2 regions of the Streptomyces platensis genome follow, and region 2 is predicted to be linked to the other one. Evidence: riboswitches for the same ligand, from Rfam matches in the RefSeq annotation. Region 2 holds a riboswitch; the other holds the start of a gene.
What was found. A riboswitch is a leader RNA that binds a small molecule or an ion and turns the genes downstream of it on or off. The one in region 2 is predicted to bind cyclic di-AMP.
Positions count from the first base shown of each region.

Region 1: another riboswitch for cyclic di-AMP. It lies ahead of CP981_RS15795 (LysM peptidoglycan-binding domain-containing protein); the one in region 2 lies ahead of CP981_RS23785 (C40 family peptidase).

Region 1 is NZ_CP023691.1:3,623,049-3,628,451, reverse strand. It holds gene CP981_RS15810 (LysR family transcriptional regulator) at 1-695, shown strand, start outside; gene CP981_RS15805 (cytochrome P450 family protein) at 755-2,074, shown strand; gene CP981_RS15800 (LysM peptidoglycan-binding domain-containing protein) at 2,329-3,381, shown strand; cyclic di-AMP (ydaO/yuaA leader) riboswitch at 3,633-3,802, shown strand; gene CP981_RS15795 (LysM peptidoglycan-binding domain-containing protein) at 3,810-4,463, shown strand; gene eno (phosphopyruvate hydratase) at 4,802-5,403, shown strand, end outside.
Region 2 is NZ_CP023691.1:5,356,437-5,361,839, forward strand. It holds gene CP981_RS23775 (C40 family peptidase) at 1-496, opposite strand, end outside; gene CP981_RS23780 (hypothetical protein) at 821-1,174, shown strand; gene CP981_RS23785 (C40 family peptidase) at 1,293-2,441, opposite strand; cyclic di-AMP (ydaO/yuaA leader) riboswitch at 2,449-2,633, opposite strand; gene pcrA (DNA helicase PcrA) at 2,924-5,403, shown strand, end outside.

The DNA.
Region 1 (5,403 bases), 1.7 Mb from region 2:
GGGAGGCGTTCGTCCCGGTCGCCCGGCAGGCGCTGGAGGCGGCCGAACGGGCCCGCGCCGAGGTGGCGGCGGCGACCGGGGAGGTGCGCGGCCGGCTCGCGGTCGGCGCGATCACCACCGTCGCGGCCGTGGATCTCGCCCGTGAGCTGGGGGCCTTCCGTACGCGGTGCCCGCAGGTGCGGATCAGTCTCCAGACCGACATGAGCGATGAGCTGATCGAACAGGTGCGGCAGGGCGTGCTGGACGTCGCGTTCGTCGGGCTGGTGCCCGCGGCCCGCACCGTCGGCGTACGGGAGAAGGAGCTGGGGCGCGGCGAGCTGGTCGCCGTCGTGCCGCCGGGCCATCCGCTGGCGGGGCGGGAGTGGACCACGCTGTCGCGGATGGCGCGGGAGACCTTCGTCGACTTCACGGCGGGGTCGGCGGCCCGCCGGCAGCGCGATGACGCGTTCCGGGCGGCGGGGCTGACCTCGGAGGTGGCGTTCGAGGTGACCACGGTCGAGTTCCTGGCGAAGCTGGTGCGGGCGGGCCTGGGCGTCGGCATGGTCCCGGAGGCCATCGCCTCCGAGCTGGCCGGGCTGCACATCGTGCGGGTGCGCCCGGCGCCCGAGCGCACCGAGCGGGTGGTGTGGAGCGGCCTCGGCCCGTCGCCGGCGGCGGTGGCTTTTCTGGCCGGGCTGGGGGTGGAGGTCTCGTAGCCGGGCCCCCGCCCGGTGCGCGGGCGCGCCGTTGTGCGCCCAGCGGTTACGGTCGGAAGGTGCACGACAAGCCCCACACCCCCGCCGCCGACGCCCCGGCGGGCTGCCCCGCCGCCGGGCCCGCCCCCGCGCTGTTCACCTGGGAGTTCGCCGCCGACCCGTACCCCGCGTACGCCTGGCTGCGCGAGCATGCGCCGGTGCACCGGACCGAGCTGCCCAGCGGCGTCGAGGCCTGGCTGGTGACGCGGTACACCGAGGCGCGGCAGGCGCTCGCCGACGCCCGGCTGTCCAAGAACCCGGTCCACCACAGCGAGGCCGCGCACGGCAAGGGCAAGGTCGGCATCCCGGGGGAGCGCAGCGCCAACCTGATGACGCATCTGCTCAATATCGACCCCCCGGACCACACCCGGCTGCGCCGGCTGGTCTCGAAGGCGTTCACCCCGCGCCGGGTCGCCGCCTTCGCCCCGCGGGTCCAGGAGCTGACCGACCAGCTCATCGACGCCATGATCGACAAGCCGGGCGGCGCGGGACAGGCCGATCTGATCCATGAGTTCGCGTTCCCGCTGCCCATCTACGCGATCTGCGATCTGCTGGGGGTGCCGCGCGAGGACCAGGACGACTTCCGGGACTGGGCGGGCATGATGATCCGGCACGGCGGGGGGCCGCGCGGCGGCGTCGCCCGCTCCGTGAAGAAGATGCGCGGCTATCTCGCCGAGCTGATCCACCGCAAGCGCGAGACCCTGGGCGACACCGCCGAGCCGGACGAGGATCTGATCTCCGCCCTGATCAGGGCCTCCGACCACGGTGAGCATCTGACCGAGAACGAGGCCGCCGCGATGGCCTTCATCCTGCTGTTCGCCGGTTTTGAGACCACCGTGAACTTGATCGGCAACGGCCTCTACGCGCTGCTGCGCCACCCCGCCCAGCGGGAGCTGCTCCAGAAGTCGATCGCGGCGGGTGACACCGAGCTGCTCACCACCGGCATCGAGGAACTGCTCCGCTACGACGGTCCCGTGGAGCTGGCGACCTGGCGGTTCGCGACCGAGGAGCTGACGCTCGGCGGGCAGCGGATCGCCGAGGGGGACCCGGTCCTGGTGGTGCTGGCCGCCGCCGACCGCGACCCGGCGCGCTTCGACGAGCCGGATGTGCTCGATCTGACCCGGCGTGACAACCAGCATCTGGGATACGGGCACGGCATCCACTACTGCCTGGGCGCGCCGCTCGCCCGGCTCGAAGGACAGACCGCGCTGGCGACCCTGCTGGCCCGGCTCCCGGACATCCGGCTTGCGGCGGAACCGGATGATTTGCGCTGGCGCGGCGGACTCATCATGCGCGGACTGCGTTCACTTCCGGTGGAGTTCACTCCGGATCGGCTCTGACCAGCGACAAGGCCATATGTGACGCAGAGTCAACTGCGTGACCTTTACGTGATCTCCGCTACACCGACTTGTGACTACCCGTGACCCCGGCTACCTTTCGACCCTACGATCGACAGGCTTCACTCGATCGGTCGAAGCGGTGATGTGGGGGACCGTTGTAACGGTGCCGCTCGCGTGCGTCGGCCGGCCGGAAGCCTCGTCGAGCAGCTCGAAGAGCTCGTCGACAACTCAACCGCCGCGCGAAAGGCATCCGCATGCGTTCCGGGAACGGCCGACATCGTCGCCCCCGTCAGGCACCGGCCATCTTTGTCACGGCGGGAGTGACCGGCGCCGGCTTCGCCCTCCCCCTCCTCGGGGCGAGCGGCGCACACGCCGCCGACACCGCGACCTGGGACAAGGTCGCCCAGTGCGAGAGCGCAGGCGTGTGGAGCGCCGCCTCGGGCAACGGCTACTACGGCGGCCTCCAGCTGACCCAGGAAATGTGGGACAACTACGGCGGCTCGGCCTACGCCTCGCGCCCCGACTACGCCAGTCGCTCCCAGCAGATCGCCGTGGCCGAGTCGATCCTCGACGACCGCGGGCCGGACGCCTGGCCGAGCTGTGCCGTGAACGCGGGGCTGACCGGCGACGGCAAGGCCCCGGAGGTCGACCCGGGCGGCACCAGCACCCCCGAGCCCGACCCGTCGGACTCCCAGGGTTCCCTCGACCCCTGGGGCACCTCCGGTTCCCACGACCACGGGGACTCCGCCGGCAAGGACGACGAGCCGAGCGGGCAGCCGTCCGACGCGACGCCGTCGCCCGACGCCTCGGACTCCGGTGAGCCCGGCGACGCGTCCACGAGCCCGGAGCCGTCCGACCCGGCGACGCCCGGCGACCGGGACGACGATCACGACCCGTCGCAGTCCGCCGACCCGTCCGACGATGCCCCGTCCGACGGCGACGCGTCCGGCAGCCCCTCCACGGACCCGTCCGAGGACGGCAGCCGCACGGACAGCACCGGCACGCCGCGTGAGGTGCCCGCCAAGGGCAAGCACCGCGGCGAGGCGGGCGACGGGGGCGCCAAGGGTGACGACGGCAGGTCCGGCGGCCGGCACGCCTCGCGGGGCGATGACGCGCACCGTACGGGCCCGGCGGCCGGCGGCGACTACACGGTGCGCCCGGGTGACAGCCTGTCAGCCATCGCCGCGGCCCACCGGCTGCCCGGCGGATGGCCCGCGCTCTACGACCGCAACGAGGGCGTCATCGGCACCGACGCGGACCTGATCCAGCCCGGTCAGCAGCTCGATCTCGGGCGGAACGCAGGGTAGTTCGGCACCCTTCGCCCTCTTTTGGGAAAGTGAGACAAGGGTCTCGTTGACTCTCGTGGGGTCCGGTGTGCGCAACACCGGCATACCGGGCCTCACCTGCGGATATGTAACCAACCCGTGATCAAAAACGGTCAACTTGGTTCAGATGGTGGGGTTTGAACCCCAAGGGCATTACTGCTTAACGTCAGGATCGCTCGCCAAAGCGAGCCCCTCGATCACACGCCGAATCCTGCCGGTGGTCGAAGGCACTTGACGCGCAAGCGCCGAAGGCAGGAGCGGGGGACCCAAGGTAAGTGCCGGCCCCGCCCGTGAAAACGGGTCAACCGGCTTGGGGTGAAGCCAGGTGCGCTTGCGTACCCGGCCGGGCGACTCATCAGCCCGAACCCGACAGCTCACCTCGTAGGCGTCGGTGAGGAAACGAACGAACCATGCTGATCTTCAAGGGCAAGCACCGTCGTCCCTCCAAGGCCGTCCGCGTCGCCACCCTCGCCGGTGTCGCCGGTGCCGCCGTGGCCGTCCCGATGATGGGTGCCACCTCCGCCTCCGCCGCCTCCGTCGCCACCTGGGACAAGGTCGCCCAGTGCGAGTCCGGCGGCAACTGGTCGATCAACACCGGTAACGGCTACTACGGTGGCCTCCAGTTCTCCAACTCCAGCTGGGCCGCCGCCGGTGGCACCAAGTACGCGCCGCGCGCCGACCTGGCCAGCAAGGCCCAGCAGATCTCCGCCGCCGAGAAGCTCCTCGCCATCCAGGGCCCGGGCGCCTGGTCCTGCGCCGGTGCGGGCAACCTGACCGCCGGCGGTCCGTCCCCCGACGTCGACACCTCCGCGCAGACCAAGTCCGCGCCGAAGCAGGAGTCCGCCAAGCCGGAGGTCAAGAAGGCCCCGTCCCAGGACCGTGCCTCGCGCTCCGCCGAGCGCAAGTCCACCGGCCACGGCAACTACACCGTCAAGGCGGGCGACACCCTCGCCAAGATCGCCAAGGCCCACGGCACCAACTGGAAGTCGGTCTACGAGGCCAACAAGTCGGTCATCGGCGGCAACCCGAACCTGATCATCCCGGGTCAGCAGCTCAACGTCTGAGCCGGAGCTCACCGGGGCTCCTGAGGGCCCGAGCGGCGGGCCCCCTTTCCCTCCGTGAGACCGCCCCGTCACGGCGCGCCCTTCCCCCCAGCGCGCCGTGGCGGGGCTTCTCATGTTCCGGGCCGCACCCGGCCCGCCCGGCCGTCGGCAGGCCGCTGACCGGCGCCGTTCCGCGACTTTTCCCGTTCGGCGAACAATGTGCCAAACGTCCCGCGTACTGGGCCTTTGGGCAGGTTTTCGGGGGTGTTCCGTCCCACGGAGCGGGCCAAGGGCAGGCGGACGAGCCCGGGGCCGTTAGGCTCATGCGCAGAACGCCAGACACCCACGAAGGAGACAACGTGCCGTCGATCGACGTCGTCGTAGCCCGCGAAATTCTCGACTCGCGAGGTAATCCCACGGTCGAGGTCGAGGTCGGCCTCGACGACGGCAGCACCGGCCGTGCCGCCGTCCCGTCCGGCGCCTCCACCGGCGCCTTCGAGGCCATCGAGCTCCGCGACGGCGACCCGAACCGCTACCTCGGCAAGGGCGTCGAGAAGGCCGTCCTGGCCGTCATCGAGCAGATCGGCCCGGAGCTCGTCGGCTACGACGCGACCGAGCAGCGGCTGATCGACCAGGCGATGTTCGACCTGGACGCCACCGACAACAAGGGCTCGCTCGGCGCCAACGCCATCCTCGGCGTCTCCCTCGCCGTCGCGCACGCCGCCTCCGAGGCCAGCGACCTCCCGCTGTTCCGCTACCTCGGCGGCCCGAACGCGCACGTCCTGCCCGTCCCGATGATGAACATCCTCAACGGTGGGTCGCACGCCGACTCCAACGTGGACATCCAGGAGTTCATGATCGCCCCGATCGGCGCGGAGTCCTTCTCCGAGGCGCTGCGCTGGGGTACCGAGGTCTACCACACCCTCAAGAAGGTCCTGAAGGAGCGCGGCCTGTCCACCGG
Region 2 (5,403 bases):
CCGTACGCTCCAGCACCGCGGCGCCGTCCAGATAGCGCTGCGGGTCCGCGGACAGCAGCAGCCGTACGCTCGGGTCGATGCCGCCGGAACGGTACTGGCCGGCGGCCATGGCGCCCAGTTCGGCGCGGGCGGCGTTCAGCTTCCCGGTCCTGCGGGCGGCCTCGTCCTGGAGCCTGCTCAGCTCCTCGCGTGCCGTGTCGGCGGAATCCTTCGCACCGTTGTAGCTCTGCGTGGCCACCTCTGCCTCCTGGTACAGCGCGTCGACCCGGTTCTTTACCTGGGCGGGGGTGAGCCGGTGTGCGGCGTGGCCGGCGGCGTCGAAGTCGGGGGTGAGGGGGGCGGCTGCCGCCTGTGCGAGGCCGAACGTGGGGGCGGCACCGGCCAGCGCCAGGGTGGCGGCCGTACGGGCGGTGCGCGCGCTGCGCGAGCCGCCACCGGTGAGCGAGGCGAGCGGATGCTGCCGGGGCTTGCGGTGCGAGGCCACGGTGGCCGTCACTTCCTTCCCTTCGAGCCGCGGGTCCGGCGGCGGTCCGTCACGGGGGCAACGGGCCGCCGCCGCACCTCTCGGCGGGGGCGGCCGACGGAACGCCGGTGGGAGACCGGCGAGGCGGGGAGTCGGCCGCCTGGAGGAGGACGCTAAGCCTGGGTGTTGCGGCAGTGAGTGCGCTTGCCCGGCATTGTCCGCTTTCGACCGCGGCGGGTACGCGGGTGACCGCGGCGCCATGGCCGTACGGCCGGGACCGGCCTGGCCTGACCGAAGCGGCGATAGTGGGCGCCCTGCCCGAAGGGCCGTGCTATACGGCGGCTACGATCCAGCACTATGGACGTAGTAACCAATATCTTCGTCGGCCTGCACATCATCGGCATCGCCTCCCTGCTGGGCGGCTTTCTGACCCAGATGAAGGCGATGAGCGCGGGCACCGCCCGCTTCGTGCCGGCCATGCTGCACGGCGCACTGACGATGCTGGTCACCGGCATCGTGCTGGTCGGCCTCAACCAGGCCCAGGACCACCCGCTCAACAACATCAAGCTCGGCATCAAGATGGCCGTCCTGGTGGTGATCCTGGCGCTGGTCTACGTCAAGCGGGACGACGAGACGGTCGACAAGCCGCTCTTCGGCGCGGTCGGCGGCCTGACCGTGGCCAACATCTTCATCGCGGTGCTCTGGACCTGACGAGCGCCCCACTACGGCACACCGCGCGGTCCTCGCCTCCGGATACGGAAGCGAGGGCCGCGCGGTGGCGTGTGGGGGGTGACCGTGGGGGGTGGTCTGGTGGGGGAGCGGGCCAGGGTCAGCCCGGGCGGACGCTCCCGTATATCGGCATGTAGTAGATCGACTCCTCCCGGACGCTGGCGCCCGGCTTCGGAGCGTGGACCATCTTCCCGTCGCCCAGGTACATGCCGACGTGGCTGATGTCGTCATAGAAGAAGACCAGGTCGCCGGGCTGAAGATCCTTGGTGGCCACCCGCTGGCCCACCTTGACCTGGTCCCAGGTCGTCCGCGGCAGATCGACACCCGCCGCCTTCCACGCCGCCTGGGTCAGCCCCGAGCAGTCGTAGGAAGTGGGTCCGGTCGCGCCCCAGACGTACGGCTTGCCGATCTGGGCGCGGGCGAAGGCGAGCGCCTTGGCGCCCTTGCTGGTGGCTGAGTCGCCCGTGGAGCCGCCCGTGGACCCGCCACCGGTGGAGCCTCCGGTCGAGCCGCCGCCGTCCTGCTGCCGCTGGCGCTCCCGCTCCTGCTGCTTGCGCGCCTCCTCCGCGGCCCGGCGCTTGGCCGCCGCCTCCTTCTGGCGTTCCAGCTCCGCGAGCCGCGCCTTCTCCTGGGCGGTCAGCCGGGAGAGCAGCTGCCGGGCCTCGGCCAGCTTGTCCTGGACTGAGCGCTTGGACTCCTTGAGGGAGGCCTGCGACGCCTGCAACCGCTCCAGGCTGCGGGTCGCCTCGGCGCGCTGCTTGGTGGCCGCCGCCTGCTGCTCCTGGTAGTCGGTGACGGCCTGCTTCTGCCGGCCGGTCAGCCGCTCCATGAGGTGGTTGCGGTCGACGAACTGCTGCGGGTCCTTGGCGAGCATCAGCTGCGCCGTCGGGTTCATGCCGCCGGTCCGGTACTGCGCCGAGGCGAAGGTGCCCAACAGACGCCGGGACTCGTTCATCTTCTCGGCGCGCTTGGCGGAGGCGTCGAGCAGGCTGTCCACGGTGTGGCGCTGTCCGTCGGCGCGCTCCTTGGCGGCGTTGTATTTCTGGGTGGCCACCTCGGCCTGGTGGTAGAGGTCGTCGACCTTCTGCTTGACCTCTTCGACGGTGGGCTTGGGTGCCCTGGGGGCCGCGTCGGCGGACTGCGAGAGCAGGGTGACCGAGGCGAGGGCGGCGGTGGTGAGCCCGGCCGCCGTACGGCGGCCTGTGGGTGAGGCGAGAACGCTGGTGCGCGGCTTGCGATGCGACGCCAAGACCGGCAACTCCTTCCGTGGACCGCCTACCGGGTTAGCTGTCGGGTTCGGGCGGTGTCGCTGACGGAAGGCTTGCCCTACGGTCCGGACGTCCACTGGCGACGGCCGTACGGATCGATTCACCCCGGTGGTGCTGGTGGGTCCCCGGCTCCGGGTGCCTGAGGGCAGGGCCGGACTCGGCGTCGGCGGCCCGTGCGAACCTGTCGTTCGCGGGGAGGCGGGCTGCCTGAGCGAGGACGTTAGCCAACTCGTGTGGCTCCTGTGAAGGCTGATGTTCGATATGCCCGAAACCTTTTCGTGACCTGAACGCGATGCGGGGGTTGTTGTGGCAGATGTCGGATTCGGGTAGACGAAGCGCCGCCCGGCCGGCGCCCGGCCGCCGGCCTCCTGACCTGGCGCTGCGCCGGGGACCGCCCGGAGGTGGCCCGCAATCCGCCACTCCGCGGCGGACTGTCAGTGCGGCGGCCTAGACTCGGTGGGCGATGAGCAGCCTCTTTGACGACAGCTTCCTGGCGGACCTCGGCCACAAGGGCGAGGAGGAGCACCCCCCGCCCCCCGAGGACGAGCACGGCCCGGCCCCGGAGGAGATCCCCGCCGACCTCTTCGGCGGGAGGTTCGACGCGCCCGCGCCCAGGGAGCCGTATTACCGCGATGGCGCCGCCCGCCCCGCCATCGACCCGGCGGCGCTGCTGGAGGGGCTCAACGACGAGCAGAAGGCCGCCGTGGTGCACACCGGCGGCCCGCTGCTGATCGTCGCCGGCGCCGGCTCCGGCAAGACCCGGGTGCTGACCCACCGCATCGCGCATCTGCTCGCGGAGCGCCATGTCCACCCCGGCCAGATCCTCGCGATCACGTTCACCAACAAGGCCGCCGGTGAGATGAAGGAGCGCGTCGAGGAGCTGGTCGGCCCGCGCGCGAACGCCATGTGGGTCTCCACCTTCCACAGCGCCTGCGTCCGCATCCTGCGCCGCGAGTCCAAGAAGCTGGGCTTCACCTCGTCCTTCTCGATCTACGACGCCGCCGATTCCAAGCGCCTGATGGCCTTGGTCTGCCGCGATCTGGATCTGGACCCCAAGCGCTACCCGCCCAAGTCCTTCAGCGCGAAGATCTCCAACCTCAAGAACGAGCTCATCGACGAGGAGACCTTCGCCGGGACGGCGGCTGGGGGCACCTCCCAGACGGAGTCTGGGGGAGGTTTTGAGAAGACGCTGGCCGAGGCGTATGCGATGTACCAGGCACGGCTGCGCGAGGCCAACGCCCTGGACTTCGACGACATCATCATGACGACGGTCAATCTGCTCCAGGCCTTCCCGGATGTCGCCGAGCACTACCGCCGCCGCTTCCGCCATGTCCTCGTCGACGAGTACCAGGACACCAACCACGCTCAGTACACCCTCGTACGCGAACTGGTCGGCCCCGCCGAAACCGCCGCCGAGCTGTGCGTCGTCGGTGACGCCGACCAGTCGATCTACGCCTTCCGCGGCGCCACGATCCGCAACATCCTCCAGTTCGAGGAGGACTACCCGGACGCGACCACGATCCTGCTGGAGCAGAACTACCGCTCGTCGCAGACGATCCTGTCCGCCGCCAACGCCGTCATCGAGCGCAACGAGAACCGCCGCCCCAAGAACCTCTGGACGGACGCCGGCGCCGGCCCCAAGATCACCGGCTATGTCGCCGACACCGAGCACGACGAGGCCCAGTTCGTCGCCGACGAGATCGACCGGCTGACGGACGCCAAGGACGCCAAGGCCGGCGATGTCGCCGTCTTCTACCGCACCAACGCCCAGTCCCGTGTCTTCGAAGAGATCTTCATCCGGGTCGGGCTGCCCTACAAGGTCGTCGGCGGGGTGCGCTTCTACGAGCGCAAGGAGGTCCGCGATGTGCTCGCCTATCTGCGGGTGCTCAGCAACCCCGAGGACACCGTCCCGCTGCGCCGCATCCTGAACGTGCCCAAGCGCGGCATCGGCGACCGCGCCGAGGCGATGATCGACGCCCTGTCCCTGCGCGAGAAGATCACCTTCCCGCAGGCGCTGCGCCGGGTCGACGAGGCGTACGGCATGGCGGCCCGCTCCGCCAACGCCGTCAAGCGCTTCAACGTCCTCATGGAGGAGCTGCGGACCATCGTCGAGTCCGGCGCCGGCCCCGCCACCATCCTGGAAGCGGTCCTGGAGCGTACGGGCTACCTCGCCGAGCTCCAGGCCTCCACCGACCCCCAGGACGAGACCCGGATCGAGAACCTCCAGGAACTCGCCGCCGTGGCCCTGGAGTTCGAGCAGGACCGCGGCGAGGAGAATCCGGGCACCCTCTCGGACTTCCTGGAGCAGGTCGCCCTGGTCGCCGACTCCGACCAGATCCCGGACGAGGACGAGGAAGGCAGCGGCGTCATCACCCTCATGACGCTGCACACCGCCAAGGGCCTGGAATTCCCGACCGTCTTCCTGACCGGCATGGAGGACGGCGTCTTCCCGCACATGCGCTCCCTGGGCCAGACCAAGGAGCTGGAGGAGGAGCGCCGGCTGGCCTATGTCGGCATCACCCGCGCCCGCGAGCGGCTCTATGTCACCCGCTCGACGATGCGCAGCGCCTGGGGCCAGCCCTCGTACAACCCGCCCTCCCGGTTCCTGGAGGAGATCCCGGACGATTACGTGGAGTGGAAGCGGACGGGCCCGGCGACGCCCTCCGCCTCCATGGGCGGCCTGTCGGCGGGCGGCGGAGGCGGCTTCGGCTCCTCCTTCTCGTCGTCGCGCGCCAAGGGCCCCAGCGGCTTTGCGACCCGCCGCTCCCAGGACCGCCCGGCCGTCTCGCTGGCCATCGGCGACCGCGTCACGCATGACAGCTTCGGCCTCGGCACGGTCGTCGGCGTCAAGGGCAGCGGTGACAACGCCGAGGCGACGATCGACTTCGGCGGCGAGAAGCCCAAGCGGCTGCTGCTGCGGTATGCGCCGGTGGAAAAGCTGTA